2 linked regions of the Methanococcoides burtonii DSM 6242 genome follow. The protein of the gene in region 1 binds, or shares a complex with, the protein of each later gene. Links are inferred from orthologs where the notes say so. Each region holds a gene or a part of one and is shown on either strand. Other genes may lie near its edges. The genes, in order: rnhB and MBUR_RS11320.

Region 1 (16,502 bases):
TGATTATCTTCATATTTTATTTTTATTTTTTCAAGCATCAATTTTGATCATCAGATACAATAGATGATTGTTTCAATCTAGAGTAAACTTGTGTGTAGTGAAAAGATGAAATCGAACTATTCTAATTGTCTGCATCATTGAGGTAGCACTATGAGATTATCAAATTAGCTTTTCGCTTTAAAAACGTAACTCTTTTTTCAAGACTACTGGCACCACTCTGAGCATAGCTTATGCATTACATTTATATTGTAGAAAATGTACCAGTCCATGAAATATTATTACGATGTTTCGGACGGAATCTGTACCAGAGATTCAATTGCTAACTATCTGAACACAGATAATGCATCAATATGCCAATTTTTGTATTTCTTAGATATCGATGACATTGCTTCTTATGTTGAAAGTAGCTATTATGCCGATAAGGACTGGCACTTTCGGTATAAGGTTTCGTCAATGATAAAGCTCATCGTTGTGAAATGTTATAGAAACCTCTCATTTGAGAAAACAATATCGACCTTAACAAAAGAAGAAGCGCAGCTTCTTTCTTTTGAAGACAATAACGGCATTATGAATCTTCCATCCCCTGCAACACTGCATCATTTTGTAATATACAGACTTGGAAAAACTGGACTCGATGAAGTAATGTTCAAAATTGGAAAGAATATCTCCAAAAATACAAAGATTAGAGATGCGAAAACAGATTCAACTCCACTTGAAGCATCAAGATATGACAAGTATGCAGATTACAATCCGCATTATAATTGTAAGATGGACAAAGCTCACATCACCATGATTGGAACACTTCCAATCTACATGACTCATACAAAAGGTGCTTCTCACGATTCTCCTGAATTGAAGAAACATATTGATGCATTGGTAGAAATGGGAGTTGACATTGACACTTATGCATTGGATGGAGGTTATGATTCATTCAGGAATCATGCAGATATCTGGTATAAGTTGAATGCAAAACCAGTGATTGCATACTCTTCGGATTCTAAAGTTCAATACGAGGGAATGATGGAAAGAATTGATCACTGGGTTAACAAAATGTGGAAACTTGGTGGATCTATTCATATGAAATATGAAGAAAAACTTCATTTCCTCTATGAAAATGGAAGAGAAAAACAGGTAGGTATGCACTTGCGAAACAAGAATATCAAAGATGATGGATTCGATGAAGATTATTCGCACAGGGGTGAATGTGAACGAGTACACAATCATATTAAGTGGACTGTAAAGTTCGACATCAGAGGAATGAAAAATGGCAGTAAGAAACTGTATTCAGTTATGAATTTCGTTGCATATCAATTGCTTGTAGCTACAAATTTGCAAAATGGAGTTAAAGAAACTAACTCATTTGCAAATTATGTATGAGGTAATGTCATCAAATTAGAATGGGAGAATTTATGAGCTAATTTCAGTACTTCACTAATATTCCCTCCACTAAATAAATTATATAATCTCACCTATAACATTTCACTACTAACTTCACTTTCAACCTTTTTTTCACCCATTCCTCAACAAAGTGAACAAATAAATCAAATCTAAAAACATCTTCCTCTATTGTTTTCGGTCCCCTTTTCACTTTCATAAAATGCATTCTCTGGATTGATACCCATGCATTTTTTAACATAAATGATATCAACGCATAGAAATATCGTAGCATTGGATCTCTTGAGGATGTTTTTGGTTTCACCACATTCCGCATTCGATATGATGATTCGATCGTAAACCGTTTCCTGTAGATCGTACTAATCTTTCCGGGTTCCCAATCAATTCCATAAACAACAAACCCTAGATTCTCACAACCATTCTTCCCTCTCTTTCCTTTCAGATACTTAACATCAATAGCAATATCAAGTCCCACATCTCCTTTCTTATTCTTCATGACGTACTTTTCATAGCGTTTATTATTTCCATCAAGAATATCTTTTATTCTCTTTCCCTTTCTTACAACAGGAGTGATATGTGGAATGTCATTCTCCTGCAAAAATGTAAAAACATCTCTGGAATAAAATTCTCTGTCCAAACAAAGAATATTTATTTTGAGATTGATTTTATCAACTACGTCTATGAAATATTTCAGATAATCTGTCTTCGTTTTGCCTTTTTCCACAGGTAACATGGAAATTGTAAATCTTGTGTATTTGTTTATAATGCAAAGAGAAATATAAGAGTAGAATGAGTTTGTTGATTTCTTAGCTTGTCCTCGAATCACATAGTTTTCATTGACATAATTCACTTCTCCATAGTATGGATCATTTGTATAATCGATGGCAAGATCATACTTTTTATTTGAATCAAGGGTTTTGTGGGATGATTGCAAGAGAATCTTTGCATTGTTTTCAATGAGCTGATCGAAATCAATCTTATGTAAATGATATCTCATTGATGTTTCACATGGAGTATTATGATATTGTTTACCAATCGAATGAATTGAAAGTTTATCGGTGGACATTCCGAGAATATTAGTGAAGAGGTCTTTAGGAGTAAGTGATCCATTTATTGAAATGGGAATGTTGTCCAGAAGTGGTGGTAGAACAGTTTTGATACAGTGAGCAGGTGTTAATTCTAGTCGTGATAACATGGAGGGGGCATTTTAAAGGTATATAAATGTGCCGAATGGTGTTGATTTAATGGATTATGCAGAAATTAGAGAACTACTGAATTTGTTAAAATTATGAATATTGGTATAATAACGATTCTGGTACACTTCTCGAAATGATCGGATGATCAGGAATTTTCGAGGCATATTCAAATGATTATCACGTTCCCATCGAAATATTAATTATAAAGGAAGCTTTTCATACTTCATACACCTTTAAAGAACAAAAGAACATAATGTTCGCCAATCAAATTGATATCTGATCAACATGAAACTCTATAGTACCAATCTCAAAGCAGACGAAGTATCTTTCGAAACTGCTCTTATTACAGGTCTTGCTCCGGATAAAGGCCTTTATATGCCCAAAGATCTCCCTCATTTCTCAGAGGAAGAGCTTAGTTCCCTAAAAGATGAACCATATCCCGAGATAGCCTTTAGGCTGCTCAGCAGGATCCTTGAAGGTGAGATCGATGAAGCATCATTGAAAGAGATAACATATGATGCTTACGATTACGATGTTCCTCTCGAGGAAGTGGATGAGAACACTTATATAATGAGACTTGACCGTGGTCCCACTGCTTCATTCAAGGACTTTGCTGCTCGCATGATGGCAAGGCTGATGCAGTTCTATCTCAAAAAAGAGAACAAGAACCTGACAATTCTAACGGCTACTTCCGGAGATACCGGCAGTGCTGTAGCTCATGCATTCTACGATCTTGACAACATAAAGGTGATCGTTCTATTCCCTGAGACTGAAGTATCAGAACGTCAGAGAAAGCAGATGACGACCCTGGATGGCAACATCTCTGCCATTGCAATGGATGGGAAGTTCGATGACTGTCAGGCATTGGTCAAACAGGCTTTTGCAGATCCTGACCTTAAGCATCTGAACCTTTCATCAGCAAATTCTATCAACATTGGCAGACTTATCCCCCAGTCGATCTACTATTTCTATGCTTACCTTAAGCTTAGAGAGTTCCCGGAAGAGATCATCTATTCCATTCCTTCTGGAAATTTCGGTAACATGATGGGATGTGTGCTCGCAAAGAGAATGGGAGTGCCAATCAAGAAGATACTTGCTTCTGTGAATGAGAACGATGAGGTGCCTGTTTTTTTCAACACAGGTGAGTACTCCAAGATCGAACCTTCAAAAAACTGTATCTCAAATGCAATGAATGTCGGTCATCCAAGCAATCTTGCCAGATTGGTGACAATATATGGTGGTGAGATGGATGAGACCGGCCACATAACTAAGATGCCTGATATGGATGTTCTCAATAATGATATCTTCTCTACATCAGTTACCGACGAAGAAACAACGGCTATTGTAAAGGAATTCTATGAGGATTATGGTATTTTCATTGAACCCCATGGAGCAGTCGGAATAAAGGGACTTCTGGATTACAGGGCAGCTTCTAATGACGATACACTGGCTGTAACACTCGAGACCGCTCACCCGGCAAAGTTCCCTAAAGAAGTGATGTCTGCAATAGGTGTCGATCCTGAACCACCCCAGACACTCAAGGATGTCGAGTCAAGAGAGGAATTTATGGAATCTATGGGAGCTGACTATGAGCAGTTCAAGAATTACCTGAAGGAAAAGCTTGACTAAGCTTCTCCTTCGGTTATCATTTCCTATTTTTGTTATTTTTAGGGGTAGAACCTTTCTGGATCGCCTGGATTCCACTATGTTCTAGCATTTTTTTATACATACCAGATATTGATGTATCCAGATCAACGGGTTTAAAAATATGCTATCGAGTTTAAATGAACGTCTTCGTACCTCGAAAACAATAAATTCAAAATATACTCAAAAATAGATTCAAGAAAAAATAAGATGATATGAAAAGCAAAAATTGCTATTCATATACTTATTTCAGGAAACCCTTTCTCTCAAGCCACTCGACCTGTGGTCTTGTGTATTTCCATATTACTTCTGCTTTTGAATCCTGGAAGTCCCATGGTGTGATAATAACAATATCGCCTTCACGTACCCACATTCGCTTTTTCTTTGAACCAGGGATTCGTCCCATTCTTACGATACCGTCCATACATTGGAGGGTAACTCTTTTTCCTCCGAGGAGGGCACTTACGGTTGCAAGTATCTCATTGTTCTCTCTTCGTGGAGTCCTAACTCTTGTGACAGCTGGAGCATCTGTCTTGCTACCACGACCTCCATTATTTTTTTTCATATTACTTCTATAATTGGCCAGATTAATTCCTCTTTATTTTAATGATAATTTTGAAAATTTTTGACACATTTCACTCAGACAATAAGTGCAATACCTCAAAACATTGTGGTCATCTTCCCGCCTTAAGTCCATTTTCGATCTTTAAGGGCCCATACAATTCATTATTAAAAATGAGATGATTTTAAATAACAAATCATAATCGTACTTTTTAGTTATAAACTCCATTCAATCTATATAAAGTCAATTGAAGAAGTTGTATGATTCATCTTTCATCTCATGATATTTAGCTATTTTGTTGATATCAAAGCACATTTTTTGGCTCAAACCCATCCTTCTTCCTCATATATTTTTATACCTTTATCCATTAATTGTCTGATATCTTCAAAAACAGCGGCATTGAACCTTTTTATGTGGAAACAGGACTTGCCTTTAAGAAGATGTAATAGTTCTTCAGTAGCATCATCAAATCTGTCCTTATGCGTGTATATGGGGGAGAAATAGAATCCAACGTGATATTTCTGTATGATGATGAAAGCAAAGAACATATCTTTCTTCTTTGTCCTTCCGATCTGTACAGGTTTTGTTCCGTAAATATCGTATCGTCTGCTCTCATCTATTTTTACAGAGAGGGGTGGCACATAAGAAGAAAGAATAAACCTAAGTCCATTGAAGATATTTTGCTTTTCATCTTCCATATTGAACAATTGATCATTTTCTAAATAAATATGTTTACTAATTTTTAATCTCAGGATCTTATAAATGTCCCTTTCCTATATTCTTCAAAAGCTATCTCTAACTCTTCCTGTGTATTCATCACAATAGGGCCATACCATGCAACCGGTTCATTGAGTGGTTTTCCTGAAATGAGCAAGAAGCGAACACCATTATCTCCAGAAGTGACTGAGATATGGTCACCGTCATTGAACATAATAAGATTTTCGGAACTAATGAATGATGAATTGTCAAGGTCTGAATAGTTAGTACCGTCCACTTCATAAGCATAGGTGCATTCATTTTCATCAAAAGAACCGTTTCCCTTCATTGCATATGCAAAGACGGTATGTCCCATTTAAGTAGGGTGCGTGAATCTATATTAGCTGGAATTGTCACATCAAGATATTCAGGATCAGTCACAATGTCCTGTACAGGGCCTTTATTTCCTTCGATTTCACCGCAAATGACCTTTACACGAACATTGTCATCTAATACTACTTCCGGGATCTGCTCACTTTTTATTTCCTGATACTTTGGCTCCATCATCTTATGGGATGCTGACAGGTTAGCCCACAACTGGAATCCCCAAAGGCTGCCATCGGATTCACCTTTGGGCATTTCCTGATGAATTATTCCGCTTCCGGCGCTCATCCACTGCACATCTCCTGAATTGATCACTCCTGAATTGATCACGCCTGAATTTCCCAGGCTATCACCATGCTCTATTTTTCCTGAGAGTACATAGGTTATAGTCTCTATGCCCCTGTGCGGATGCCAGGAAAATCCCATTAAAAATTCATTCGGATCGTTCGAATGGAAGTCATCAAGCAAGAGAAAAGGATCAAGTTGAGGTGGCTGGTTAAAACCAAAACATCTTTTCAGGTACTCCTGCTCCTTCAAGGGTCGGTCTGCTCTTTATTATTTTATTTATAAATCTTGTAGTGCCCACATAAATTCCCCATAATGTATGTTTGTCTGATACTATATGTTGTTAATGCAGAGCAGATTGATTGCCAAAAATAATATATTTGAATTGTTTTGATCAAAGGTCTAACTGAAATGATCATATTTAAATTTGGAAATTGGCAGATGAAAAGTTTATACACTTCTAAGATCAACATTAAACGAATATATATTCTATAATCTTAGGTGATAGTATGCAAGTGATCTCTGTAAACCCTGAACTGTGCACCAATTGTGATGTATGCGTAGAACTTTGTCCGATGTCGATAATACTTCCTTCAGAGGAAGGTGGAACTCCTTACAGTCCAGAAGAAGCAACTGTATATTGTTCAAAATGTGGACACTGTGAAGTGTTCTGTCCCGAGGGTGCAATTTCTACTTTGTTTGACTCAACTTACTATCAATTTCAGGATGATAGTCCTTCCTCTCTTACGCCATCAGAGATCGGAAAATATATGGTAATGCGGCGCTCGGTCAGAAACTACAAGGATGAAAAGGTGGAAAAGTCTACAATTGAAGAGATACTTGATATTGCACGTTATGCTCCTTCCGGGATGAACAATCAGCCTGTACATTGGACCATTGTCCACAACCCGGAGGAAGTTAAGAAGATCACTTCTCTGACCATTGACTGGATGCGAGAGGTAGTGGCCGATGATATTGAACATCCTCTCAAGCCACTGATGCCAACTCTGATCTCAGTTTATGAAAATGGCAGTGATCCGATATGCAGGGGAGCACTTCATTTGGCTTTTGCTCACGCTGAGGCTGAAAATCCGACTGGCTATACTGACAGTATCATAGCGCTTTCATGGTTCGAGCTTGCAGCACAGGCGTTCGATATCGGGGCATGCTGGGCTGGTTTCCTTGCCATTGCGGCAACATCCTACCAACCACTCATAGATGAGCTTGACCTTCCGCAAGAGCATGTGGTGCAATACAGTATGATGTTCGGTCATCCTGATCATAAGGTCAATGGCATTCCGGGAAGGGAGCCTGTGAGGGTAAATTGGAAATGAGTGTAAATAATACAAAATAGTTTATAATTATAAGGTAAATAGTTGGAGAATGGACTCACAGGAGTCCTTTCTCCAAATAATATTCATCCCTTGCAGCAACGAATGCTTTCAAATTATTCAGGGATGTATGTGGTGCCAGTCCACAACCCGGTGCGAGAATATCAACTCCATCCTCTATGCACTGTTTTGCTTCTTCTTTCACCTTTTCGGGCTTCATCCCAAGAAGTGTATGCACAGGTGATACATTCCCTATCAGACAGGCTTTGTCACCGATGGCACTTTTTGCATATTGGACATCTACCTTTTCTTCTATGCTTATACCATCGAAACCAGAGATCGCAACTTTCTCGAGGATATCGGCAGAATCCCCGCATATGTGGGCTATGGTCTTTCCTTTTATCTCACGGTTAAGTCTTTTGTATTCCGGGAATATCATCGTTTCAAAGAATTCCGGTGGGATCAATTCTGGTCCTGCTTCCGAATCAGGTATGCAGACAACATCAGCCCCGCGTTCTAGGAGTGCATTTGAATATTCTATGCAAATATCAGTACTGAAAGTTATCAGTTCCTTGATGGTATCGGGGTGTGAAATGAACCACATGAGGTAGTTCCTTACACCAACAAGTGATAATGTAATAGCAGCCGGCCCGAGGTGACCTGCAATTATTGGTATATCTTCATCAGCTCTCTTCTTGATGATCTCTGTGGCATCCAGAATGGTCTTGATCCTTTCAGACTCAAGGAAATTCTCAGGCACTGTCAGATCTTTCACATCCTCGATGGTCTCAAAAGGAAAATCGTGAATGGAAGGTTGTGTGTCATAGGTCCCTTCTCCCATCGTACACCCTAATGTCTGGGCAATAGCAGTTCCATCGAATGGATAACGAATGCCTTCCAGGCCAGCGATCTCATGTCCTGCAATGGCGAGTGTAGCCATTTTCTCTGAATTAAAATGTGCTTCCGGCCACTGTGTGCCCGAAGCTTGCATTAGATCAATAGTCCCTGTCTGTGTAACTGAACAAACGGGTACTTTGTCTACTTCTTTCCCTTCAAGCGATCTGATGAATCTTTCTTTTGGTGTGATATCTGTCAGGTGAAACCCTCCTTTATTCGATCTGAGCTAACATTCCTATGTAAATAGTTCAATATAGGCTGATATATCTGTTTATTAGTTCTATACAATTTCAGTATCTGAACTACTTTAAATTTGTGATTCAGAAGTTAGCTGTAATAGCTTAATATTCCATCTTGGTAATGGGTGAATCTCAGAGGGTTGCAAACCAATGAATTCTGTGCAGGAACATTTAGTTAATATATAATTGGAGGCACTATCCGAGTAAGTCCACAATTATTGAATTGAATAAAGAAATATGATGGTGATTTGAAATGAGTGAATTAGATGCAATATCGACGGAAGCACCTGAATGCATGGTGTGTAAACACTTCATTGAATCGATTGGTATGCCCGCATGTAAAGCGTTTCCATATGGTATTCCATCAGAGATATGGCATGGCTTCAAGAAACACAATGGATCATACGAAGGTGACCATGGCATTCAGTTTGAATCAATTTCCAAGTAAACAAATGATTGACTAAAAGGTTTTTTCATTTTTGTATATAATCTATAACTTTTCGTACCTATAAGCAATATTTATATTATGGTCTAAGCCAATTCATTTCATATTGCAAACTACTACTTATGCATCCAATCAGCTTCTTACTGTCAAACGTATCTTCAAAGACAATAATAACTAGGATCAATTTTGCATTGACCATGAAGACATTCTTCGCAATGTTGAGATTGAAGAAGTCAACAAGATGTTATCTTGCAAAGATAAGAGTCGTGGTTTCTTCACTTATCAATGTGAAAGTTGTGGTAATTACAAAACGGTCTATTTTGGATGTAACAGTCGTATCTGCACAAATTGTGGTCTAAATCATACTGAAAAATGGTCTAAATCTCTCAAACGTGCAATGTTCAATGTAGTTCATAGGCATGCTGTTCTTACAATCCCGGATCTTCTGTGGGGTTTTGTTAGAAAGAATCGTTTTCTACTAAAGGTTTTGATGGATGCAGCAATTGTAGCAATTAATGACACTATTTCATTCAAGCACAGGAATGGTCGTTTGCTTGCGGGTGCTATTGTCGTTCTACATCCATTTTCCAAAGATATGGGTTTTAATCCTCATCTTCATATTCTTCTAACTGAAGGTGGATTTGATATGTATGGTAAATTCATTCACCAAAAGTTCATTCATTTTAAGACCATGCGAAAAACATGGCAATACCAAGTGCTTACGAGATTCAAAGATGCCCTCTCTAAGGTTCAAGCATTCTCCCATCTTGTAAATCAACTTTTTAAAGAATATCCTGATGGATTTTATGTTCATATGCCAAAAAACTCAAGAATCACTAACAAACAAAGGATGGCACAGTATGTCGGCAGGTATATCAAGCATCCAGCTATCGCAAATTCAAGGTTGTATAGTTATGATGGAAAATCCGTTACTTTTTGGTATAATGATCATGAAGGAGTAAGGCATTTTGTGACAATGGAATTGCAGGAATTTATTAGAGCGTTAATTCAGCATATTCCTGATCGAAATTTTAAAATGATACGGTATTATGGTGCATATAGTCGCAAAGTCAAAAAGAGATATTCAAAGTGCTTACAGAGAAGTATAAGGCAGACAAATCTCAAAGACTTCAGAAAAGTGTTGAATAAGTGGGCGCCACAGTGTTTATTTTGTGGTGGCAAAATGAAGTTTGTTTGGTATGAGAAAAAACCACCTGGGGAAATTGCGGAAGTTAATGGCAATATAAATGATCGGGGTATAGTGATGGGGTAGTCGTACCTACAATAAATTTGCACCCGAAGGGTGCTTTCTTGTATTATTGCATTTACCTACTGGATTGTTACCTATTTTTCATAGAAATTGCTAAATTTATTCCATTTATTTATCACTGAATGAACTTCTGTGCTGTTTTCCATGAATGTCTTACAATATCGGGAAAGGAGCTATTCTCACGGTACCAATTCTCAAGGAACTTCTTGGTCTTAGGATCTGATGGATAACCACTGCCGATATCCACGCCCATGTCCACCTTTATCTTCTCTATAAGTTCATCACGCCTGACCTTTGCTAATATAGATGCAGCTGAAACAACTGGAAATAGATCGTCTGCCCCATGTTTTGAGATAACTTCCGGAGGTGATACATCTGGATGCTTTTCCATGTAATTGTCAAAAAGGCGCTTCCCAAAGCGTTCCTCCTTCACATCTGCTGCATCCGCATAGATCTTGTCAGAAGGAAGTTCCTCAATGACCGAACCAAAAGCAAGCACCATAATATCATTCATGCTCATCAGTTTTCGAAGCTCATCGATCTGATTAGGAGATACCTCATAAACGAACCATCCATCTGCATATTTCTTTATCTGAGCGGCAAGATGTACTCGCCTTTTTGGGGAAAGCTTCTTGGAATCCGCAACTCCCAGATTCTTCAGAGCATTGCTTTTATCCTCATCGATCCTCACACCGCCTATGCACATCGGCCCGATGACCGGACCCTTCCCTGCTTCATCAATTCCAATTATTTTCATTGAGATCTTCCCTGACATGATTACCGTTGTCCTAAAGCATACTACTCATACGAACACAGTAAATATAAGGTAGCCGATTCCCATCATAATAATTGAATGCTTAAGTCCTGACATCACACTACCTTCCCCCATAGCACCTGCCATAAGTCCTGAACTTAAACCCTGAATGAGAGAAGCATGCATGAAAAGACGGGTATATCCTTCAAGATCGAAACTACCCAAAAATCCACCCGCACCACCGGATTCGGTCATCTTTTCCCCAGCAGCTGCCATCTCCGCAAGAAATGTCGTAGAAATAACATAGATAACGCCTACGAACACAAGGAAGGAAATATAGATGATCACGATATAGATCATCATGCTCATGGCACGTTCTCGTTTCATTGACTGTTCGGAAGCAGCATCGCGAGCTGCCACCAGAAGCACTTCACCAACATCACCACTTGATTCATTGGCCTTTGTAATAAGCGTCAGTGACCGTGCAATTACCTGTGTCCGAAGCCTGTTGGCAAATCTGATAAGAGAATCATTGACATTCATACCCCATGAGATATCTGCCCATATCATCCGGATCTCATTTCCAAGATGTCCGGATTTTGATTTTGCCATCAGCTTTATAGAATCACGAAGTGTCATCCCTGTTTCATTTGTACTTGCAAGCTTCTTCAAAAAATCTGGAAAATTCCTTTCAAGATGCTTTTTCTTACGGGACATTATCTCATGGAAAAGTGCCATTGGGACTATGGCAATGAACAGTGCAAGCACGATATAGTCATCAATAAATCCAATTTTTTGTGCTGTTGTCACGAGACTTCCGATATTTGACCAGAAAGGTATGACAAGAACCAGAATTGCTATAGGGATAGTAACAGCAAGAGAATAAAGGGGATTGTGCATCAAAAGATCAAAAGGGTTTTTCGCGAATTTCCTGACAGAAAGTAATTTTTTGGCTTTCGCAAAATTCAGATAATATTCCCTATCACGCACATTATCTTCAGTATCATTGATAAGTTCCCCTGCATCATCATAAACTGGTTCCAGATATGAAGGAAGAACAGGAATACCATGCTCAAGTATAGTCCGGGTAGGCAATAGTTCAGGTTCACCCATTTCGCTCGGAGTTATGATACTGATCATTACCACGAACATAAGGGAGCCTATCGGCAGAACAGCATATATGATAGCATAGACCATTACTTCCGATCCGGAACCCATGACCGCCATCATGACGCCCATGATTATAATGAACAAAGGACCAGCAACGAATGCGGTCACATACGACTCTGCAAGTAGTCCGAGGGTCTCCAAAAAGCCTTTCTCGTCAATAGATGTTTTTTGAAGATACTGTTCGGCTTTATCTTGAAAATAGCGTGGAATACTGCCACCACTATCGATAATTGTAATAAGATTATCCATTAGTTCATTGAATCTATCAGAAGGGGATCTCTCACTTATGTTAGAGATCGCAGTCTTCATGTCATATCCAAAATAGTCCATTTCACGGATAATGGCATTGATCTCTTTCGAAACTTCCCCATAAGTACTGCCGGAGCGTGAAAGCAGTCTGAACACCTCAATTATGTTCATTCCACCTTTACTAAGTGCATACATAAAAGTGACTGCGTAAGGAAGCTGTCTGTCAATATCACCTTTCCTTTCACTCGCCTGAAACTTGGGATAAAGCATGAACATCCCATATATTCCACCGCCAAGAGAAGCAGCAAAGAAGAGCATTATCAGAAAACCTACGAATATACCCTTAAATTGCAATATCCATGCACTGGACTCAGAGAACTCCAGTTTTGTGATGGCTTCCGGTAGTCCGACTACATAGATAGAGATATACGCAACAAAAATACCAATTATCAAGCCGAAGACACAACTTAGTAACGAATAGAATATTGCATTTGAGACATACATCTCATAAGAGAGTGGTATTCTTGCTTGGAAAAGCTTTAACTGGAGATTTTCATACTTATCTTTCCTCTCTTGAACATAATCACCAAGTAATGTAAAAGGTAATTTTTTGAGAATATTTAAATATGTACTGGCCTTCTCTTTGGAATAACTCGTACCGTTACTACTGACAGAGAACTTGCTCTTTAGCCTTGTAAGTAATGAAGATTTCTCAGCATTGGAAGAAACTATAGCTTCATCATGCTCATTTTTTATTTCCAGAGAGTTTTTTTCGGACACGTTTTCACTCCTGAGGATCAGAGCAAATTCAGGTGCTTCAAAATTCTATTTGGGTTGGATTGATATGTGTTGATTATGGTCGATATCTGCTTGAAGTCCTTGATGTCGTTATCTACCATGTATTCAAGGACAAGCTGGCGATTCTTTAGTTCATTATTGACATCCATAGCATTCCAACCCCTCTGAATACGTATATCCATTAGGGCTTTCGATTCACCGGTCCTGTGAAAAGTATCTGTATTAGAATCCCATACAAATACATCGTTCGTCCTGATATTATGCGTGTTAGGGTCAATATCGATGATCTCCACAAGTTTCAGATTTCTTCTGACACGTTTACCATTTGAATAGGTCTGTGCCTGAATACACATGATGTCAAGAGCCTGTATCATGTTACGCGGAACACTGATCGGAGGATTTTCCAGTCGGTGAATTGCCGATGGAACTGAGTCTGCATGCATTGTAGAAAATGTAGTGTGGCCTGTGGACATTGCCTGAAAAAGAGTGAGAGCTTCCTTACCTCGAACTTCACCCACGAGAAGATATTCTGGGCGTTGACGAAGTGCAGCTTTCAAAAGATCGTACATGTCTACTGCACCCCTCTCATCTGACGTGAACGAATCCCTTGTTACCCCAGGTATCCAATTCAGATGAGGTAACTTCAATTCCCTTGTATCTTCAAGGGAGATTATCTTTGCTTTTTCAGGAATAAAAAGAGAAACTGCATTCAGTGATGATGTCTTCCCTGATGCAGTCCCACCTGCATAGATAAGGCTCTTATTGTTCTCGATGCACAACCAGAGATATGCCATAGCTTCCGGTGAGAAAGTGCCCCATTTCAGAAGATCTACAGGGGTTATTGGAACTTCATTGAACTTCCTGATAGTGAAAGTACTGCCATGGGTGGTAACACTCGTACCTAACGTCATTTGTATCCTTGAGCCGTCCGGCATGGTAGCATCCACCATCGGATCAGCAACAGAGATGTGTTTGCCACTCCTCTGTGCAAGCTGTATTATAAAAGAGTCCAATTCCTCTTCATCAAAAATAATGTTCGTAGCAATGTTCAGGTACGTTTTATGGTACAGGAATATAGGTTTGCTGTGACCATTCCCTGAAATATCCTCAAGGGAATCATCGTTCATCAAAGAATCTATCTTACCAAAATGTATGAAATCACGTCTGGTGTAATACAATATCTTTTCGAGCATGTCAGGAGTTATCCCGATAGCATAATCCTTGATGATATCCCTTATTACTCTCCCAATAACCTCTTCCTTGTCATCATCCTCACCTATCTTTTTTACAAGAAGTATATTGCGCAGCCTATCCTGTACTTCAGCCAGGAAAACAGTCTCAAAATCAGACATTGAAGGCTCAACAGCATAATAGAGATGATTATTACTATCGTCGTTGTAAAGGATGACAATGAAAACATAAGGTTCATTGACCCAGTAACGGTCAACTTCTTCATAATTATCAATACCGTCAAAACAAGAAAGCAAACCGTGCAATTCTGGATCGTATGCCTCGATCTCTTCATTTTCATTATGAAATAGATTTTTGATCTTCTGTACAAAGCCAATATTTTCAGCAGAAACACGCTTTAAGTCAGTATCTTTAGGCTCTTCATCAGGTTGTTCATCGGTTGATTCATCTGTTCCTGCGACAAGTTGTTTAGTAAGTATCTCATTGAATTGCTCTTCAGCGTCCCCATCAGTCAAATCGTCTGATAAAGCGTCTTCGGAAGGCTCATCCGGCATATTGTCCTTAATTTCAAGAACGTTATCCGAAATCGTATCTACATCAAGGCTTTCATCTTGGACATCGGGAATATGAGTTTCCGAATTCACTGATTGGAGTGCCAATTCCTCTTCGGAAACTGTTGTGATTGGCTTAAACCTTTCATGATCACTCACATTCGGGATCCATTCTTCGGTAGGATCTCGACCAGGAATATTAGTACCAAACTTCTCAGACCTTGGCAGAAGTATTCCGAATTCATTCTCCATCTCTCTATCTTCAGGAGGTCTTTTCGAAATATTCACAGGGGAAGACATGCCGCGTGGTTTCAGTATTACAGCATCAAGGTCTTCTTTATCAATATCCATACCATAAACAGGTTTGAATATTTTTGGTTCTTCAAAGCCAAACCGATTAACAGGCGATGATGTTGAACCACTCTTGGGTTCAAAGACCTCTGGTCCTTCAGGTTTTGGAGAGGAGGATGCAAAAGTCTCATTTCGGTTTTCGGGAAGTATTCCTTTTGCAATCAAATTATCAGAGCCTGATAGTTCCTCCCCTTTATTGTCTAAATGATCAGGATCGTTCTTGAAAGCAGGTTTCCGACCGGAATCATCCACTGAATCTGAACCAGCTTCCTCTGTTTTTTCGTCTGCTTTTTTAACCATCATTACACCGCAATGGTTCATTTGAAGCCAATACAAGCTATATAGTAACCAATAATTATATTATTATAATTATGATTACTAATTATTATACTTATTGTTGCTATTTCTCCATTTAATGAAAAGTAATGAAAAATATTAAATCTAAAGCTATACATGTTCGTTCTATTACCGGTTCAAATTGCAATCTGGTCATGAATAAATGACCATGGAGATAACCCCCATGCCAATAATTACCTTACAATACGAGGATCTGGAATCACTCACAAAAGCAGACAAGGATACGATCATAGACCGTGTACCAATGATAGGTGCGGATATAGAACGTATTGAAAAGGAAGCCATCGACATCGAGTTCTTCCCCGACCGACCTGATCTTTACAGTGTAGAGGGAGTAGCAAGAGCAATGAGAGGTTTTATGAACATCGAGACCGGCCTTTGCCAGTATGAAGTAACGCCATCTGGTGTTCATATAGAACTCGACGAAAAAATAAAGGAAGTGCGGCCTGTCCTTGGATGTGCTATTGTAAAGGGTATCAATTTCACATCCAGTTCTATCAAGTCATTGATGGATCTCCAGGAAGATCTGCACTGGGGTCTTGGAAGGAACAGGAAGAAAGTGTCTATCGGAGTTCACGATATGACAAACATCGAACCACCTTTCAAATATCAGGCAGTCAGCCCGGACTTCGAGTTCGTACCCCTTGATTTTACTGAACCGATGACAATGGATGAGGTACTTGAAAAGCATCCAAAAGGTGTTCGCTTTGCAAATATACTAGAAGGGATGGAGAAAT
Region 2 (16,411 bases), 1.9 Mb from region 1 along the record:
TACAATGTGTACCAGCACATGCCTCGATATCGTTTCCTACCTGAAGTACACGTATCATCTTTCCCGGGGGAACTCCTCCCTGATACAGTCGGAAACCGTATTTCTGTTCGGCCTCTGTCCTATCCATCCAGTCGCTTATGATCCGCTTGTTCTTCATAACGGTGTGGTTTGCAATAATCTCGATCTGGTTTGCCTCTTCCTGGGTGATACGTTTGTAATGTGAAATGTCAAGACGTGCACGGTCTGCGAACTTCTGTGCACCTGTCTGCCAAATGTGGCTACCCAGAACTTCTCTTGCAGCATCATTGATTATATGGGTTGCAGTGTGATGTCTTGCATGTGCCATACGGCGCTTTTCATTGACTCTGCCGACCACCATATCGCCTTTTCGTATGTGCAGTTCGTCCTCTATCTCGTTTATGGTGTGTACAACTACGCCATCATACATCTGGGTATCAACAACTTTCAGCACAACATCTTCGACAGTAAGGGTTCCGTGGTCTGCAGGCTGTCCTCCTCCTTCCGGATACATGAGCGTGTTGTCAAGGACGATATGGTTATCGAACACTTCAAGGACAACAGCATCGAAGTCCATTCTGTTAGGCTCATCGTAGAACAACCTCTTTGTCTTAGGTAACCTCGCGATCTTGTCAGCAAAAGGCACAACTTTCTCTTCTTTCTCTTCGGACTGGCTATGTTTGTCTGCAACAAGTGAATAGAAATTGTCTGGCAGATCGACTTCGACACCTACATCAGATGCTACTGCTTTCGATATCTCTGGTGGTATGCCATGGCTGTCATACATGTCGATGATCGTCTCCAGTGGCATTTTCTCACCGCTCTCTTTGTAATGTCTGGCGGATTTCTCCATCATTCTTCTTCCACGTTCGAGAGTTTCTGCAAACTTACGTTCCTCATGTTCCAGGATATCCTTGATTACATCGAACCTTTTCTGGAATTCCGGATATTCGGGCAGGTTGTTGATGTGCATCTGTATTATCTCAGAAATAGGGATCATTATACCAAGGTCCTTCATCATTCTGAGAGTTCTGCGTATGACAAGTCTTGCCAGATATCCGGCTTTCACATTGGATGGTATGATGCCGTCACCGATCATGAACGTCAGACATCTTGTATGGTCAGCTATGGCATAGACATTTTCCACAGGCTCCATGATGGAGCTGAGCTTGTCCGCAGTGATGCCAATGCTTGCCGCAACCTGTTTTCTCAGTTCCAATAGGTTTGCCTTCTCGCTTATGTCCATAAGTCCTGCAAGGCGTGCATTCTGTGAGAGGATATGTGAATATTCATTGTTCTCCAGTTCGTGTTCGATACCTGCCAGTCCCATAAGTTCGTTCACAATACTGGGGAAAATTGCATCGTAAATGGTTGGTGAACCTTTTGAAGCCCAGACTAACCTTTCAAGTCCGTACCCAGTGTCCACGATGTAATTTTCCATCTTGGAATACATGTCACCTTTGATGTCGATATCTCCATTTTTGTCCTTCTTGAGATTCATGAACACAAGGGTTGCGACCTCAAGTCCTCCAATGAGTACTTCAACACATGCTCCTGCATTTCCACCGCCTGCCCATGGTTCTTCCTTATAGGTAACAGCCATAGGGTCTGCGCCAAGGGAATTGAGAAGTCCATCGCACAGTTCAAGAGTGTGCTCTTTCCAGTATATTTCCTCGTTCTTCGTGTTGAAGGCATGGTGTGCCATCATCTCGAAAGTTGTAAGGTGCCTTCCACTCTTCCCAACCGCATCAAGGTCAGAAAGCCTTATGCATGGCTGGGAGATCGTCAATGGGTTTGCCGGTGGGGGAACCTGGCCTGATGTAACGAATGGCTGAAAATCAGCAATTGACGCAATTGTCAGGTATATATCATCTCTCCATCTGGCGATGACTGGGTATCTTTCTATACGGGTATGGCCCTGCTCTTCAAAAAAGTTCAGGTAGAACTCTCGCATGTCTGGAAGCTCTAACTCTTTTTTGAACACTGGATTTCCAATAAATGAATAAGGGTCGCATGGCGCATCTCCGCACGTAGACCTTTCTATGTCTCGTGTCCAAAAGAAGTTACCACACGTAGGGCACTGTTTTCTAACAAAACCGTTATCAGAGAAAAAATCGATTTGATATTCATCTTCAAGCATAATGATTCCAACTGTAGTCGTTATTCTATAATCATAATGTGTAAATTAAATAATTAGTGAAACGTGTTCTATCCGTATCCTTCAATGGTTTAAATACATTTCTCATTTGAGTAGTCTATCTTCAAAACTTTACATTTGTATATTTCTTGTCAATGGCGCAAGATAGCGATAATCAATGTCCTCTCTCTTCGGTGTGTACATATGTGTACACAATTTGCTACGATTGTCTTCGTTTCATGGACACGCTTGATATATGCATGTCCATAGATTCTGTAACTTAAGTAGGAAGGGAAGTGTCCATGATGCAAGCAGTAAAATATATGTCATTGGTTTTCAGAGGCGTAGTAGAAGAATACGACAATACGGGTGTCCGACCATCTGTTTTTATGGATGCTGCCGGTGATCTTCAGATCTATATATGCGATCCTATTATCGATGATCCTAAGGTAATGGAATCTATCAATGAAAATGAGCTTGAGGCAAATGGTGGTCAGTTCGTTGGTTTTCTTGAAAGCTCCTTCAATGCACACTATAACAAGGTGAAGCCGGAGATGGAGTTACTGCACTCAATGTGAAATAAATTTGCTTGGGACTGTTCTGTTCCTGTTAATTTTAGATTCCTACTCCTTCTTTTTTTCATTCTTGTTCCATTAACTATAACACTCCAAAGAACAAAGAATGCACAATGTCAAAACGAATACTTCTTACCAATGATGATGGTGTGTATGCTGCCGGTATCAGAGCAGCTTACCGCAGCGTGTCCGACCTTGGTGATGTTACTGTCTCAGCACCAGCTCAGCAGCAAAGTGGTGTGGGTCGTTCCATATCCATATTCGAACCACTGCGTATTACTCGTACTACCATTGACGGTATTGAGGTACATGCGATCGGTGGGACTCCTACTGATTCTGTTATTCTGGGTATCTTTACTATCATGAAGGAATTGCCCGACCTGATCCTTTCTGGCTTCAATATAGGTGAGAACATCAGCACAGACACTATTACGACCTCCGGGACCATCGGAGCTGCACTGGAAGGTGCAAGTTATGGTGTTCCTGCCATTGCCGCATCCTTGCAGGTGACCGAAGAGGGATTGAAATTCGATGACCTCCGGGATTTCCAGCATGACTTCGATGTTGGTATCAAATTTGTGAACGGTGTTGCAAAAAAAGTCCTTAAAAACGGTCTGCCTGAAAATGTCGATCTTTTGAACATTAACATTCCTCATTTTGTAGAAGAGGACTCTGAAGTTGAAATAACAAGGCTTGCTCGCAAGTTCTTCCGTACGGGTGTGGAGGAACGCCGCGATCCAAGGGGAAGGCCATATTACTGGATAGCAGGTGACCTTATCCACACAGCCGAAAAAGGCACTGATGTCAATGCCATAGAAAAAGGTCACATCTCAGTGACACCTATATCACTGGATGCAACATCTCCCATCAACTTTTCAGAAATTGAACATCTGATGTGACCTTACGGTCAGATGTTCATATATCTCCCTGGATATCTCAGTTCAACAGTATAGCTTCTCTAATCTATTTTGAACAGGTAGGGATGTTCTCATCAATTTCCCTCCCTTTCCTGTAAATATCCAAGGGCTTCCTGTGTGCTTTTGAATACTATGACATCCTTTTCCTGCATTAACTTGCTAAGGACCGTGTCAGAGTTGATCGATCTCATTACCTCCGGCTGTACCGTTGTCAAATATACTTTTTCACCTGTTCCTTTTCTGGTAGTGATGAAGCTTTTCAACCTCTCTATACCTGTGGTATCGATAAAAGGAACATAACGCATTCTTATTATTATATGGGGCTTGCTCATATGTATGTGTTCATCGACCTTGTTCTCGAATACGGCCATTGCACCGAAGAAGAATGGACCATTTATCGTATAGACCGCTACATTATCTTTCAGGTAAGGGTCTGAAAGTATCGTAGCATTTATTCCTTCGGAAGGGTCGTAGCCCTCCATTGACTGGACATCGATTATGTTGGTCAGGCGTATGAACAGTAGTATGATTGAAAGGAACATACCTGCCTGAATGGCAAATACAAGGTCAGTTAGCACCGTCAATGCAAATGTCGTCAATAGGACGAACGTATCCATCTTGCTGATATTTATCGTGGTCCTGATCTCATCTACATTGACCATTTTGATCGAGACAAGTACTAGTATACCTGCAAGATATGCTTTTGGAATGTACTGTGCTATTGGTCCGAAGAATATCAATATCCCCAGTAGTACCAATGCATGAATGACCCCTGACATACGGGTCTTGGCACCTTCTCTTATATTGACCGCACTTCTTGCGATCGCTGCTGTTGCAGGAATGCCTGCAAAGAACGGAAGGATAACATTTGCAATTCCCTGGCCTATCAGTTCCTTGTTGCTGTTGTGTTTGGTGTTCGTCATTGCATCACAGACCACAGCACAAAGGAGTGATTCTATGGTTCCGAGAAGAGCTATGGTAAATGCTGCTGGAAGGACTGCATACATGAGTCCTATGTTGATGTCCAGCATGTGGATCTGGGGTATGATACTTGGGATCTCTCCTACTATAGGTATCTTCAGATCGAAATGATATGTGAGGATAACTGAAAGTACTAAAGTTATGATGGAGGCAGGGATATTTTTCAGATATTTTATGTTAGACAATACTTTTGGCAACAGTAGCATGAGTATTATTGTACCTGCAAACATGCTTAATGCCAAAATATTCATCGCGTCAATGCTTGTGAAAACATCATAAACGGTTTCCCACACATGTTCACGGGCAGGCAATACCAATCCGAATACATTGGATAGCTGTCCGATCAATATTATTATTCCGATACCGCTTGTAAATCCTGATATGACTGGCAGCGGGATATATTTTACAACTTTTCCCAAACGAAAAATGCCGAAAAGTATCTGGAAAACACCTGCTAAGACCCCTGCTAACAATAATCCTTCAACACCATAGCCATTGACAGTTGATAATACAATAACGGTCATAGCACCTGTTGGTCCGGATATTGAATAGCGGGAGCCGCCAAAAGTGGATACTAGCATTCCTGCAATAATGGCAGTGTAAAGCCCCATTACCGGCTCAACTCCGGAAGCGATTGCAAAAGCGATGGCAAGTGGGAGTGCCACAACTGCAGTGATAAGACCTGCTTTCAGGTCGCTCAAAAACGATTCTTCAAAATAGTTCTTAACTTTCTGTTCTGTTCTCATTAGATCAAGTCTGTGGTATTTTAGTCTGAAAAATGGATGTATTATTATATCAATTTTAAATAATATGTCTGAACGATATCGTAAATAGAGTACTCCAGTAAATAGTTTTTGGATATTTCCTAACGATTGACTAATAAAATAAACACATGACTATACTTTGGGTAACACCTTCGTTGTCTGAATTGAAGAACGGATACATTCCGTGGTTGTTTGGGCTAAACTAGTTCAATGTTCGAATTAAAGAATTGTTCACTCAATACCACGCTAAAAGTGTCATAAACAGTTATAATTTGAGTTAATGGGTGGATAACCTGGAAGGGATAAGTTAATGAATGTAACGATGTCGAAAAAACGGGTTGAATTGCAGAGCTGCTGTCCGTTCAATTTCGCTCTATGGCTCCTGTCTTTGATCTCTTATTTTTGAATTTTGATCGTCATTTCTTTCCAGCCCTCTTCGACACCATGTAATGTCTCCACAGAAGAGCCGGTCATGGCTGCGAGTATCTCTGTAACGAAATGATTGATCTTTATGTTATTTCCATCAACTTTAAGTTCTACTTCCATTTTTCGTTTCCCCTATTATTGTTTTATCTTTCATGTCCCTGTAGAATGGTACTCTGCGATCAACAGATCTGCGTAGTAGTTCCGGCAGTTCATCAGGTTCTGCTTCTGAGATGTCTATGAGGTTGTTGTTGACCAGCAGGCAAGGTTTAAGCTTTCCATCTGCGGTTATCCTGAGCCTGTTGCAGTTGGCGCAGAACTCCGTATTTTCAATCGGTCTTACGAACTCGACCTCAGCACCATCGATGATGTATTTCTTACGGTGGTGCATGTTACGTATGGTAATATTGTTTGCATGTGCTTCAAGTTTTTTCTCTATCTTGTCCGCATCAAGATCGTATTGTTTTCCATCCTTGAAATCCATCACCTGGATTATCTGTAGGATCAGATCGTCTTTTTTACTTCGGACAAGGTCCAGCATATCCCCGATCTCATCTTCATTGATACCTTTTAGAAGTACCATGTTCAGTTTGACAGGGGTCAGTCCGGCACTTATGGCAGCATCTATTCCTTCAAGGACCTTATGCAGGGTTTCCGGGCTTCCATGAGTTATATATGCATACTTTTCTGGATCGAGGGTATCAAGACTAACATTGACGCGGTCCAGTCCGGCCTCTTTCAGACTGAATGCGCGCTCTTTGAGAAATACGCCGTTCGTTGTAACTGAAACATCCTTTAGTTTTGGAAGTTTTCGGAGTATGTCCTCAAAATCTTTCCTGACAAGGGGTTCTCCACCTGAGAACTTGACTTTGTTGACACCGAACTTTGCCGCAGCGCTGACGATGACAGAGATTGTCTTTGCGGACATTTCTTTCCTGCTTCCTTCATCACCTTCGCTGTGGCAATAGATGCAATCAAGGTTGCAGCGGTTCGTAATTGAGATCCGAAGGCTTGTAACCGTACGTCCGAACCTGTCTGTCAAACTATTACTGGATGGATTCATGGTCGTGCACACAAAATGATTCTTAAGTTGTGGAACAGATGGTAATCGATATATATAAAACCAACTCAATTAGTGCCATGAAACAATCAGTCCTAATTGCAGGAACGCATAGCGGTGTCGGTAAAACGACTGTTGCTATGGGAATTATGGCAGCTCTTACCAAAAGGAACATGAAAGTACAGCCTTATAAGGTTGGTCCGGATTATATTGACCCCACTCATCATACAGCTATCTGCGGGGTGTCCTCAAGGAACCTTGACACTTTCATGATGGGTGTGGATGGCGTTCGCAGAACTGTGGATAACAGTTACAAGGATGCTGATATCTCTGTTATAGAAGGGGTTATGGGTCTTTATGATGGTATGGATTCAACGGAGATCGCCAGCTCGGCACATGTTGCAAAGTCACTTGGTATACCTGTCATACTGGTAGTGAACGTACATGGTATGTCCAGAAGTGCCGGTGCTATTGTTAAAGGTTTTACTGAATTCGACAAGGACGTTGAAATTGCAGGTGTTATCCTTAACAGGGTGGGAAGTCCACGCCATGCAAAGCTGATCAAGGATGTCCTTCAGGATATTCCGGTCGTTGGTACTGTTCCGAGGAACAATGATGTGAAAGTACCTTCAAGGCATCTTGGTCTGCATATGGCATCTGAGCAGGATTATGATGTAGATATGCTTGCAAGTTTCATTGAGGAAAATGTCGATATCGACACAATCCTATCTCTTGCACGCGAACCTGTTAAGCCTAAAGTTGAAGATGAAAGGTGTGTCGGAAATATGTCCGAGGTAAACATAGGTGTTGCCAGGGACAGTGCATTCTGTTTCTATTATGAGGAAATGTTCGATATGTTCAGGAAATGTGGTGCGAATATTGAGTTCTTCAGTCCTCTGGACGGTGAACTTCCTGATGTGGATGGCCTGTATTTCGGTGGAGGTTATCCGGAACTCCATATCGCAGAACTTGAACGGTCAAGCACGACAAAGAAGCTCAAAGACCTTTCTGCTGATGGTATGCCCATCTATGGTGAGTGTGGAGGGTTGCAGTATCTGTGCAGTTCCTATGAGATAGAGGATGTCGTGTACAAGATGGCAGATCTCTTCTCTGCAGAAACAGTGCAGACAAAAAGGCTTCAAGCACTTGGATACACTGAGGGTGTAGCAAAAGGCAAGTTCATAAAAGGACCTGTCAGAGGCCATGAATTCCATTATTCTCTGACGGAATGTGATAGTGATTCAAGGCTTGCTTACGAAATGTCCCGTGGTAAAGGCATCATGAACGGAAAGGATGGTATCACGGAGCATAATTCCCTTGCAAGCTATATGCATGCGCACCCTGGCTCGTTCCCTGTAGACAGTTTTGTGGAACAATGTCGCCAGTACAAAAAGAGATAAATGCTTACTGAGGGGGAGTTTCTCCTTCCTTTTTCTCTTCATGCCCTTTTTCGTTATCGTTTTGCATCCTGTTCTTGACCCACACTCTTCTGCTATAATATCCTAAAGGATGCTTAACTCCTTTGCATAACTCATCCGGAGCTGAACAGTTGCCATAGGTTCTCATCGTGTTGCAGGATGGCGGTTTATATGTTGTGCCGGATGAAGTTCCAGCGATGTGTTCTATCTGGTAGCGTGTTTTTTCCTCGTCAAAATCCGGGGAGATGTTGAACATTGCTACCACTTCATCAACGGACATCCCGATATTTATTAAGAACGAGGTCATTGCAAATCTCATCGAATGTGCAAGGTTAACTCCTGCACGTACATTTGCGATCGCTTGCGTGATACATGGTGGGAACAGGTCACTTTCGACTCTCTGGAACTCTCCTACTCCGAATTCGGTCTTCTTCTTTTCCAGTTCTTCACTGATTGTATCCGTATGCGGGATGCAGGCTTCACATATCTCTTTCGGAACGGTTACTGGGAGTGAGTTCTGTATCCGCAGGCGTATTGCCTCCTGGAGCAGACGGGCAAGCTCTTCCTTGCTTATCTTTACGTAACCCTTCTTCATCTTCCGGTTTACCAGTTTCCAGTTAAGGTCCTTCAAAGGACTTGCAAGTTTGATATAATCCGTAAAATGCAGGTCGAAAAATATGTCATGGGTTTCCGGATTCTCGTAGATCTCCGCATTGATCCTGAAATCAGTGGCCAGGTCCTGTAGGAACTCAGGTTGTTGTGTTTTCAATAAATGGTATGCAGCCTTGGCTTCAGCGAGTGCATATTTTCGGGTTAAAAAAGGGTCATCTATGCAGGATACGAGTATCCTGGAAAAAGGGTAGGACAGCAATTCAGTAAGTATCTTTCCTTCTTCTGAACTGGATGGGGATGGTTTTTCTATCTCGCCTTCAAGCGCTTGTATTACGCGCTCTCTTCCCCTTATACGTGCGGATTCCAGTGCACGCGAAGATAATAGCTTGTCCGGTGAAAATCCGAGGCTGCCGACATATTCGGATGCCTCGGTAACAAAGGGGTATAAGGCGAGATGTCTGTTATCCATTTTAGTCTGATTCAATTCTTGGTGCAAGCAGATATCCAATGGTGCCTTTTCCGTTGGCAATACTGAAATTGATCTTTATAGGAAAATCGTTGCCTAGGTGAAGTGAGATCTCGTTGGATTTTGAAGCAGGTTTTATAATGTCTGACAGGTAGTCAAGCGAGAACAGTGAACGCACTTGAGATGGCTTGATGTCAATAAGCTGGTCACGTGTCATGGTGAGCTTCACACGGTCGGTGTCACCCTCTGCTTCCATGAAGAAGGATTCTCCTTCAACACCAAGTAACATATGGTCACTTATTTTCTCAGCAGCTTTAACAGCTTTTTGTAGGTCCTTTCCGTTAAGGACTATTTCTGCTGGCAGTTCAAGCTGTGGAATTCTAGGTTCTGCACGGATCGTAGATGGGTCAAGCAGTGAAATTGTATATGAAAAACCGCCTATCTGGATCTTCAGTTTCTTTGATTCCTCATCGAGTTCCATCTGGACCTTATCGTCCCTGTCTGCAACTCCCAGTATATCATTGATCCTTGAAAGGTCCAATCCTAATTCACAGTCATTTGCTTCAAAGTCATCGAATGCCTCTGGGGTAAGGTCAAAACTTACCATTGCAACGTTTGCAGGGTCAACCGCCCTTACAACAACTCCTTCTGGTGAAATCCTGAACCTTGCTTCGTCCACGAGCACAGAAAGTGTTTCGATCGAATCCTTTAGAAGATATGCATCAATTGTCGCCTTGAACATGTTGTTTCTCCGCCAAATAATCTCAATTTCAATTTGTTTATATCATTTCCCGTATATATGTTTTCACTGCGTTTTTCAGTAGATCATATATATTAGTCGTATTCACGCCATGTGTAGCTGCACTTGATACATTTGAAAAACCGTGTTTCCGACTCATCGGCGGACCTTAATTGTCTTAGCCACCAGTATGCAGTATTGTTTCCACATTCTTCGCATCTTGCAGTTGTTGTAGGAAGTCCGATATCAGTATCACCTTCAAGGACAGTGACCTCTCTTTCTTCCCTTGATGATGTGCTCAAAAGGTCTGGAGCTGCATCCTTCACTTTCTCATATCCACATTTTCTACATTTAAGCGTCCCTTCGATTGGGTGCATCATACTTTTACATTTTGGACAGAATTCCATTAATCTCATCTCCTGCATCATCTATCATTTTTCGGTGGTCGAAAGCCAGTTCAGGCAATTTTTCGGGATCGAACAAAGCTACATCTGCTGCATCTGTGTTCGCTTCCGGATTTCCATGACCTGTTGCTAGATAGCATACGGACACAGTGTGTCCACGAGGATCGCGCGAAGGGTCTGAATACACTCCGATCAATTTAACAAGATCGATAGATAATCCGGTTTCTTCAAAAGATTCTCTGATTGCCGCAGCTTCAGTTGTCTCACCTACCTCCACAAAGCCACCTGGTAGTGCAAATTCGTTTTTGAACGGGTAATTGTTCCGTTTGATGAGTACAATCTTACCATTTAAGATGATTACGGCATCAACAGTCAATAGGGGTGTTGTTGGGACTGGCATTTTTTACAGAACCTTATCCATTTAGCAAGATACTATATATGATACCTGTTATAAAGATACTATATCATGATTGAAAACGTACTTTGGATAGCCGTCGCATTAATGATGGCATCTGCTATCCTACCTCCAACAAAAAGGATAAAGTTTCTGGTTGGTGGTTTAGGGTGGGTGTTCTTTTCACTACACTGGGCTTACCAGCCATTACATTATGTCGCGATAAACGATTATTTTAATGTAATACTCACTATAGCCATTGCTTTTTTCTGTTTGTTCATGGCACAGAATATGATCAAGGGTTACAAAGGCTTTTCAGTTTCTGAAGAAAAGGGTCACCTCAATACTGTGCTAATGGTCACAAGTGCAACTGCGCTTGGTTCTCTTTTCTATTTCCCTTTCGCGAACATACCTTCGCTAAATCAGTGGATCATTTCCACAGTTACTAATAATACAGTGTGGATGCTCCAGACGTTGGGGCATGATGTGCTCGTAAGTGGTAATGAAATAGTTTATAATGGATATGCTGTTAGTATCATACTTGCCTGTACTGCAATTGAAAGCATTGCTTTGTTCACGGGTCTTATAATCTCTATAAACGCTCCTAAAAGGAAGCTCTTTCAGGCTTTCATGGTCTCAGTTCCCGTGATATATTCATTGAACCTCATCAGAAATACCTTTGTAATAGTTGCATATGGTGATCAGTGGTTCGGTCCTGAAAGTTTTGAAATTGCTCATCATATCATTGCCAAGTTCGGATCAGGAATCGCACTTTTTGTCATTGCCTATGTAGTAATGCGAATACTGCCTGAACTGCTTGACCTGATCGATGGTCTGTGGGAAATGACCACAGAACAGTTAAGGTCATTCGTACGTAAGATCTAAGGGAACCGGAAATGTTAGCTAAAGATTCTCTTTCATGGGTAGTTACTGTAGTTACTCTGACGGGTATTTTCCTGACCGCAGCGGTCTTGACGGGAATTGATCTTGTATGGTATTTGTTCTATATGTCTCTCTTCTTGACTTTTTTTGTCATCTGGTTCTTCAGGGATCCTGATCGGACTACCAGGATATGTGACCATTGTATGTTCTCAGCAGCCGATGGCAAAGTTATGGATGTAAGTGGACGACGGGTCTGTGTATTCATGAATGTCCATAATGTACATGTGAACCGCACACCTATATCTGGTGTCGTAAAGAGCATAACTCATAAAAAAGGTGGTTATTTACCTGCTTTTCATAAAGATTCTGAGCGGAACGAACGCACTGTCACAGTGATCAAGAGCAGTCACGGTGAAGTGAATGTGACTCAGATAGCCGGTGTAATGGTTCGCAGGATCGTTTCTTATATCAATGTAGGGGATGAGCTTGTCAATGGTGAAAAGATAGGGATGATCCGCTTTGGTTCCCGCGTAGATGTGACCATTCCAGACGATTTTGATATTGCCTGTAAGGTCGGCGACCGGGTTTATGCAGGTGAAACGGTAATTGCAAAAAAAAAGAACTTTAAGGTACGGAAATGACTTTTATAAAAATCCTTAAGATACCAGATGTTGTGACACTTGGTAATGCCATGTTCGGCATACTTTCAATTTTCAGTGCATTTTCTGGGAAAGCGGATCTGGCTTTCATTTTTATTCTCTTTGCAGCCATTGCTGATGGTGCAGATGGATTTCTGGCTCGTAGAATGGGTTCAAGTGCTATAGGTGAAAATCTGGATTCACTTGCAGATGTAATTTCTTTCGGTACAGCACCTGCAGTTGTCATCTTTTTGATATATGGTCATCTCCAGCCATATCTTGTGGGTACTGCTGCTTGTATCTATGTTCTCTGTGGTGTTCTCAGACTTGCTAGATTCAACACGAAACACAAAGAGATCCCGGATTTTGAGGGACTTCCAATTACAGCAGCAGGGGTTGTTCTTGCTTCTTACTTGTTAATGGACGACAAATATATAATACTTTACGGGATTGTTATTTTGATGCTTCTATTATCCTATCTTATGATAAGTGAGCATCCTTATCCCAAACTTCGTCATCCTAAAGCAATGGTTATTATGGCAATTATCTTCATGCTTCCAGTATTGTCCTATTTTGTCCTGCCGGAATATCTCTTCATCTTTGCTACATTAATTTTTTTATTAATGCTTCTTTATCTCGAATCTCCACTTATGAAGATTCCGCGGCAGTATTATGATGAATGAACAATTAAATTAATGGAAAAAGTGAAGGGTAGTGTCCCTTCATTGATCATTGCTTTGCTGGCTCTGTTCTTACATTGACAACGATTCCACGGTCATCGGCATCCACTTCTATGGTGGAACCTTCAAGTGCCTGTCCTCCGACTATTAATTTTGCAACTGCGGTTTCTACCTCGTTCTGAATGACACGCTTGAGCGGTCGTGCTCCATAAGTTTCACTGTAACCTGCTTCGGCAAGGTAATGTTTCGCCTTCTTTGATATTTCAAGCACCATTCTCTTTTCCTTGAGCCTTTGTATAAGGTCAGTTGCTTTAATATCTACGATGGTCACAAGCTGTTCCTTTGTCAGGGGGCGGAATATGGCCAATTCATCGATACGATTTATGAATTCCGGGCGGAAATGTTTGGCAAGTTCGTTCTGTGCCATCTCCTGCATCTTAGCATAATCCTCACCTTCCTCCAGTTTCGAGAGTGTGCGATCAACACATATGTTAGATGTCATTATGATCAGTGTATTCTTGAAATCCACTGTTCTACCATGCGAATCTGTAAGTCGTCCGTCATCAAGTATCTGGAGCATTACATTGAACACATCATGATGGGCCTTTTCTATCTCATCAAAGAGAACGACTGCATAAGGTCGTCTGCGAACTGCTTCTGTAAGTTGCCCTCCTTCATCGTGACCGATATATCCTGGTGGCGCTCCGATAAGGCGGGATACAGTATGTTTTTCCATGTACTCTGACATGTCGATGCGTATCATATTGTTCTCATCATTGAACATTTCCGCAGCAAGTGCCTTTGCAAGTTCGGTCTTGCCAACACCTGTTGGTCCAAGGAATATGAAACTTCCAATAGGTCGTTTCGGGTCCTTGATACCTGCATAAGCACGTATGATCGCATCTGAAACCGCTTTGACAGTTTCGTTCTGCCCAACAATTCTCTCATGAAGCTTCTCTTCCAGATGTGTGAGCTTTTCACGTTCTCCTTCCATCAACCTCGTTACCGGGATGTTGGTCCATTGGCTTACTACCTGTGCAATGTCCTCTTCCCAAACCTCTTCCTTGAGGAGCATGTCATCCTGTTGCTCCTGCAACTTTGTCTCCTCTTCTTTATACTGATGTTCAAGAGGGGTTAAACTACCGTATTTCAGCTTTGAGGCCAGCTCGAAATCTCCGCTGTTCTCAGCAAGTTCGAGTTGTATCTTAATATCCTCTATTTGCTGTTTCAGTGATCCAAGATTTGCAATGGTGTCCTTCTCGCTTTGCCACTTAGCACGCATAGCATCGGATTCAGCACGAATGTCCGCAAGTTCCTTTTCAAGGTCGGCCACTCTTTCCTTTGAAACCGCATCCTTCTCTTTTTTCAGTGCTTCTCTTTCTATCTCGAGCTGCAATATCTTACGATCTGCCTCATCCAGCTCGGATGGTTTGCTGTCAATGGCCGTTCTTACCTTCGCAGCTGCTTCATCAACAAGGTCTATTGCCTTGTCTGGCAGGAACCTGTCCGAAATATAGCGGTTACTGAGGACCGCAGCTGCCACAAGTGCAGTATCCTTAATTCTTACTCCGTGGTGAACCTCGTATTTTTCTTTCAGTCCTCTGAGGATGGATATGGTATTTTCGACATCCGGCTGGTCAACAAGGACCGGCAGGAATCTTCTTTCAAGGGCTGCATCCTTTTCTATGTACTTGCGGTATTCGTCAAGTGTAGTAGCACCTATGCAATGCAGTTCACCTCTGGCAAGCATTGGTTTTAGCAAGTTCCCTGCATCCATCGCGCCTTCGGTGGCTCCTGCACCCACAATGGTGTGCAGCTCATCAATGAAAAGGATGATCTGTCCTTCGGAATCAGCAACTTCTTTTAAGACCGCTTTAAGGCGTTCTTCAAACTCTCCTCTGAATTTTGCTCCTGCGATAAGTGCACCCATGTCTAATGCTATGATCTTCTTATTTTTCATATCCTCGGGGATGTCATGCTTGGCAATACGCAGAGCAAGTCCTTCTACAATAGCTGTCTTGCCAACCCCTGCTTCTCCTATGAGTACGGGATTATTCTTTCTGCGGCGTGAAAGGATCTCTATGGTATGCCTTATCTCCTGATCCCTACCTATTACCGGGTCAAGTTTTCCCTGTGCTGCAAGTTCGGTGAAGTCAATTCCGTATTTCTTGAGCGGTTCCATTGTGTCTTCTGGATTTTCGCTGGTAATGCGCCGATTCCCCCTTAGTTTTTTAATTGCTTCTAGTGTGGCATCTATTGTGATGCCTGCTTCTTCGAGTATCCGGTAACTTGTGCTCTCTTTTTCTTTCAGGAGTGCGATGAGCACATGTTCTACACTTATGTATTCATCATTCATTGAACTTGCTTCATTTTCAGCCGTGTCCAATACTCTGCTGTATGCCTGACTTACGTAAGTCTGTCCACTTCCTGATCCGGATACCTGTGGCAGTTCTGACAAATGGTCTTCAAGTTCCTTTATTATCGACTGATTTTCAGCCCCTATTCTGTCAAGAATGGTAGGTACAAGCCCACCAGTTTGTTCCACCAATGCAAGCAACAGATGTTCGCATTCTGTTTGTTGGTTATAATATCTTGCAGCAATGGAGAAAGACTTCTGTATGGCTTCCTGTGCTTTCTGTGTAAAACGGTTAAGGTCCATTTTTACCTCCGTATATATGGTGATGCAATGGTATTCGAGATTCTGTCCTTTTTAACATCTGTAACTGAAACATTTCCCCCCTGTTCCACGTATAATCTCAGATATTCAAATGGTTTGTTATTGTTTGATCATCAACTAATGTCAAACAAGTTCATTTAGTGTATATCACATTTAAACATTTCTAAAAAAATAGTACTCAACATGCTTACAAATATTTCCGAGGGGTGGGGTAACGTTGGAGACTCTTGCAAAAATCTTGGCATTAAAATTTCAAGTGGCAATCATCATCTTCAAAACTTCATAGATGCCTGTCTTGTCTATATAAAAAAAAGATTTCTGTATTTGCGTGGTGGTAGTCTCAAAACAGCGGTATGTGAGATGAGAACGGATTCTGAGAGGATATTCGATGAGTTAGAAATAATAACGGAAGTTATTGATAATGAGATTGGACTTAAATGCCGTCCTCATTGTATTATAATTTACAATGGTACTAAATTTGTATTTGTATGTATACACTTATATATGGTATCAAGCATACTTAATTGTGTAACACTGTTTGTGGGGACAACGTGTTTAGTAATGTGGGGTATGGGAATGTACATTGTCACTGGATCTTCCGGTGAAGGGCTTTCGGGCTCATCACA

The links.
Region 2: the proteins of rnhB (region 1) and MBUR_RS11320 are in contact, whole or in part, in a crystal structure (PDB 3P83), measured with the Archaeoglobus fulgidus proteins. The link is inferred for Methanococcoides burtonii DSM 6242 from one-to-one orthologs. Residues at the interface, in WP_010878125.1 of Archaeoglobus fulgidus: Ala74, Ile178, Ala179, Ile183, Arg190, Ser195, Asn196, Leu197, Arg198, Gln199, Lys200, Thr201, Leu202, Asp203, Phe205; in WP_010877842.1 of Archaeoglobus fulgidus: Val39, Ala42, Asn43, Val44, Ala45, Met46, Leu125, Asp168, Ser194, Asn218, Tyr219, Pro220, Ile237, Leu238, Ala239, Pro240, Arg241, Ile242, Glu243, Ser244.

Annotation. Positions count from the first base shown.
Region 1 is NC_007955.1:437,947-454,448, reverse strand. Bases 9,281-12,142 are described here. They hold rnhB (ribonuclease HII), read right to left. Parts: upstream 11,102-12,142; coding sequence 10,460-11,101; downstream 9,281-10,459. Other genes in these bases: MBUR_RS02280 (type II secretion system F family protein), read right to left, coding at 11,147-12,142. Outside these bases: MBUR_RS02335 (ISNCY-like element ISMbu11 family transposase), read left to right, coding at 256-1,377; MBUR_RS02330 (ISH3-like element ISMbu7 family transposase), read right to left, coding at 1,466-2,590; thrC (threonine synthase), read left to right, coding at 2,877-4,220; eif1A (translation initiation factor eIF-1A), read right to left, coding at 4,480-4,800; MBUR_RS02315 (hypothetical protein), read right to left, coding at 5,121-5,495; MBUR_RS14280 (pirin-like C-terminal cupin domain-containing protein), read right to left, coding at 5,546-5,842; MBUR_RS14275 (pirin family protein), read right to left, coding at 5,839-6,414; MBUR_RS02305 (nitroreductase family protein), read left to right, coding at 6,672-7,496; methylcobamide:CoM methyltransferase MtaA, read right to left, coding at 7,552-8,589; MBUR_RS02295 (hypothetical protein), read left to right, coding at 8,883-9,077; more of MBUR_RS02280, read right to left, coding at 12,143-13,297; MBUR_RS02275 (type II/IV secretion system ATPase subunit), read right to left, coding at 13,315-15,711; pheT (phenylalanine--tRNA ligase subunit beta), read left to right, coding at 15,929-16,502. UniProt on the Methanocaldococcus jannaschii protein: Endonuclease that specifically degrades the RNA of RNA-DNA hybrids.
Region 2 is NC_007955.1:2,298,341-2,314,751, forward strand. What follows is about bases 8,245-11,015. They hold MBUR_RS11320 (DNA polymerase sliding clamp), read right to left. Parts: upstream 10,114-11,015; coding sequence 9,376-10,113; downstream 8,245-9,375. Other genes in these bases: MBUR_RS11310 (cobyrinate a,c-diamide synthase), read left to right, coding at 8,245-8,275; priL (DNA primase regulatory subunit PriL), read right to left, coding at 8,280-9,374; MBUR_RS11325 (transcription factor S), read right to left, coding at 10,206-10,517; MBUR_RS11330 (NUDIX domain-containing protein), read right to left, coding at 10,495-10,914; artA (archaeosortase A), read left to right, coding at 10,981-11,015. Outside these bases: alaS (alanine--tRNA ligase), read right to left, coding at 1-2,158; MBUR_RS11290 (hypothetical protein), read left to right, coding at 2,458-2,733; 5'/3'-nucleotidase SurE, read left to right, coding at 2,844-3,629; MBUR_RS11300 (SulP family inorganic anion transporter), read right to left, coding at 3,722-5,374; MBUR_RS14210 (hypothetical protein), read right to left, coding at 5,789-5,938; GTP 3',8-cyclase MoaA, read right to left, coding at 5,922-6,878; more of MBUR_RS11310, read left to right, coding at 6,956-8,244; more of artA, read left to right, coding at 11,016-11,793; MBUR_RS11340 (phosphatidylserine decarboxylase), read left to right, coding at 11,805-12,431; MBUR_RS11345 (archaetidylserine synthase), read left to right, coding at 12,428-13,111; ATP-dependent chaperone ClpB, read right to left, coding at 13,158-15,767; MBUR_RS13150 (PAS domain-containing protein), read left to right, coding at 16,290-16,411.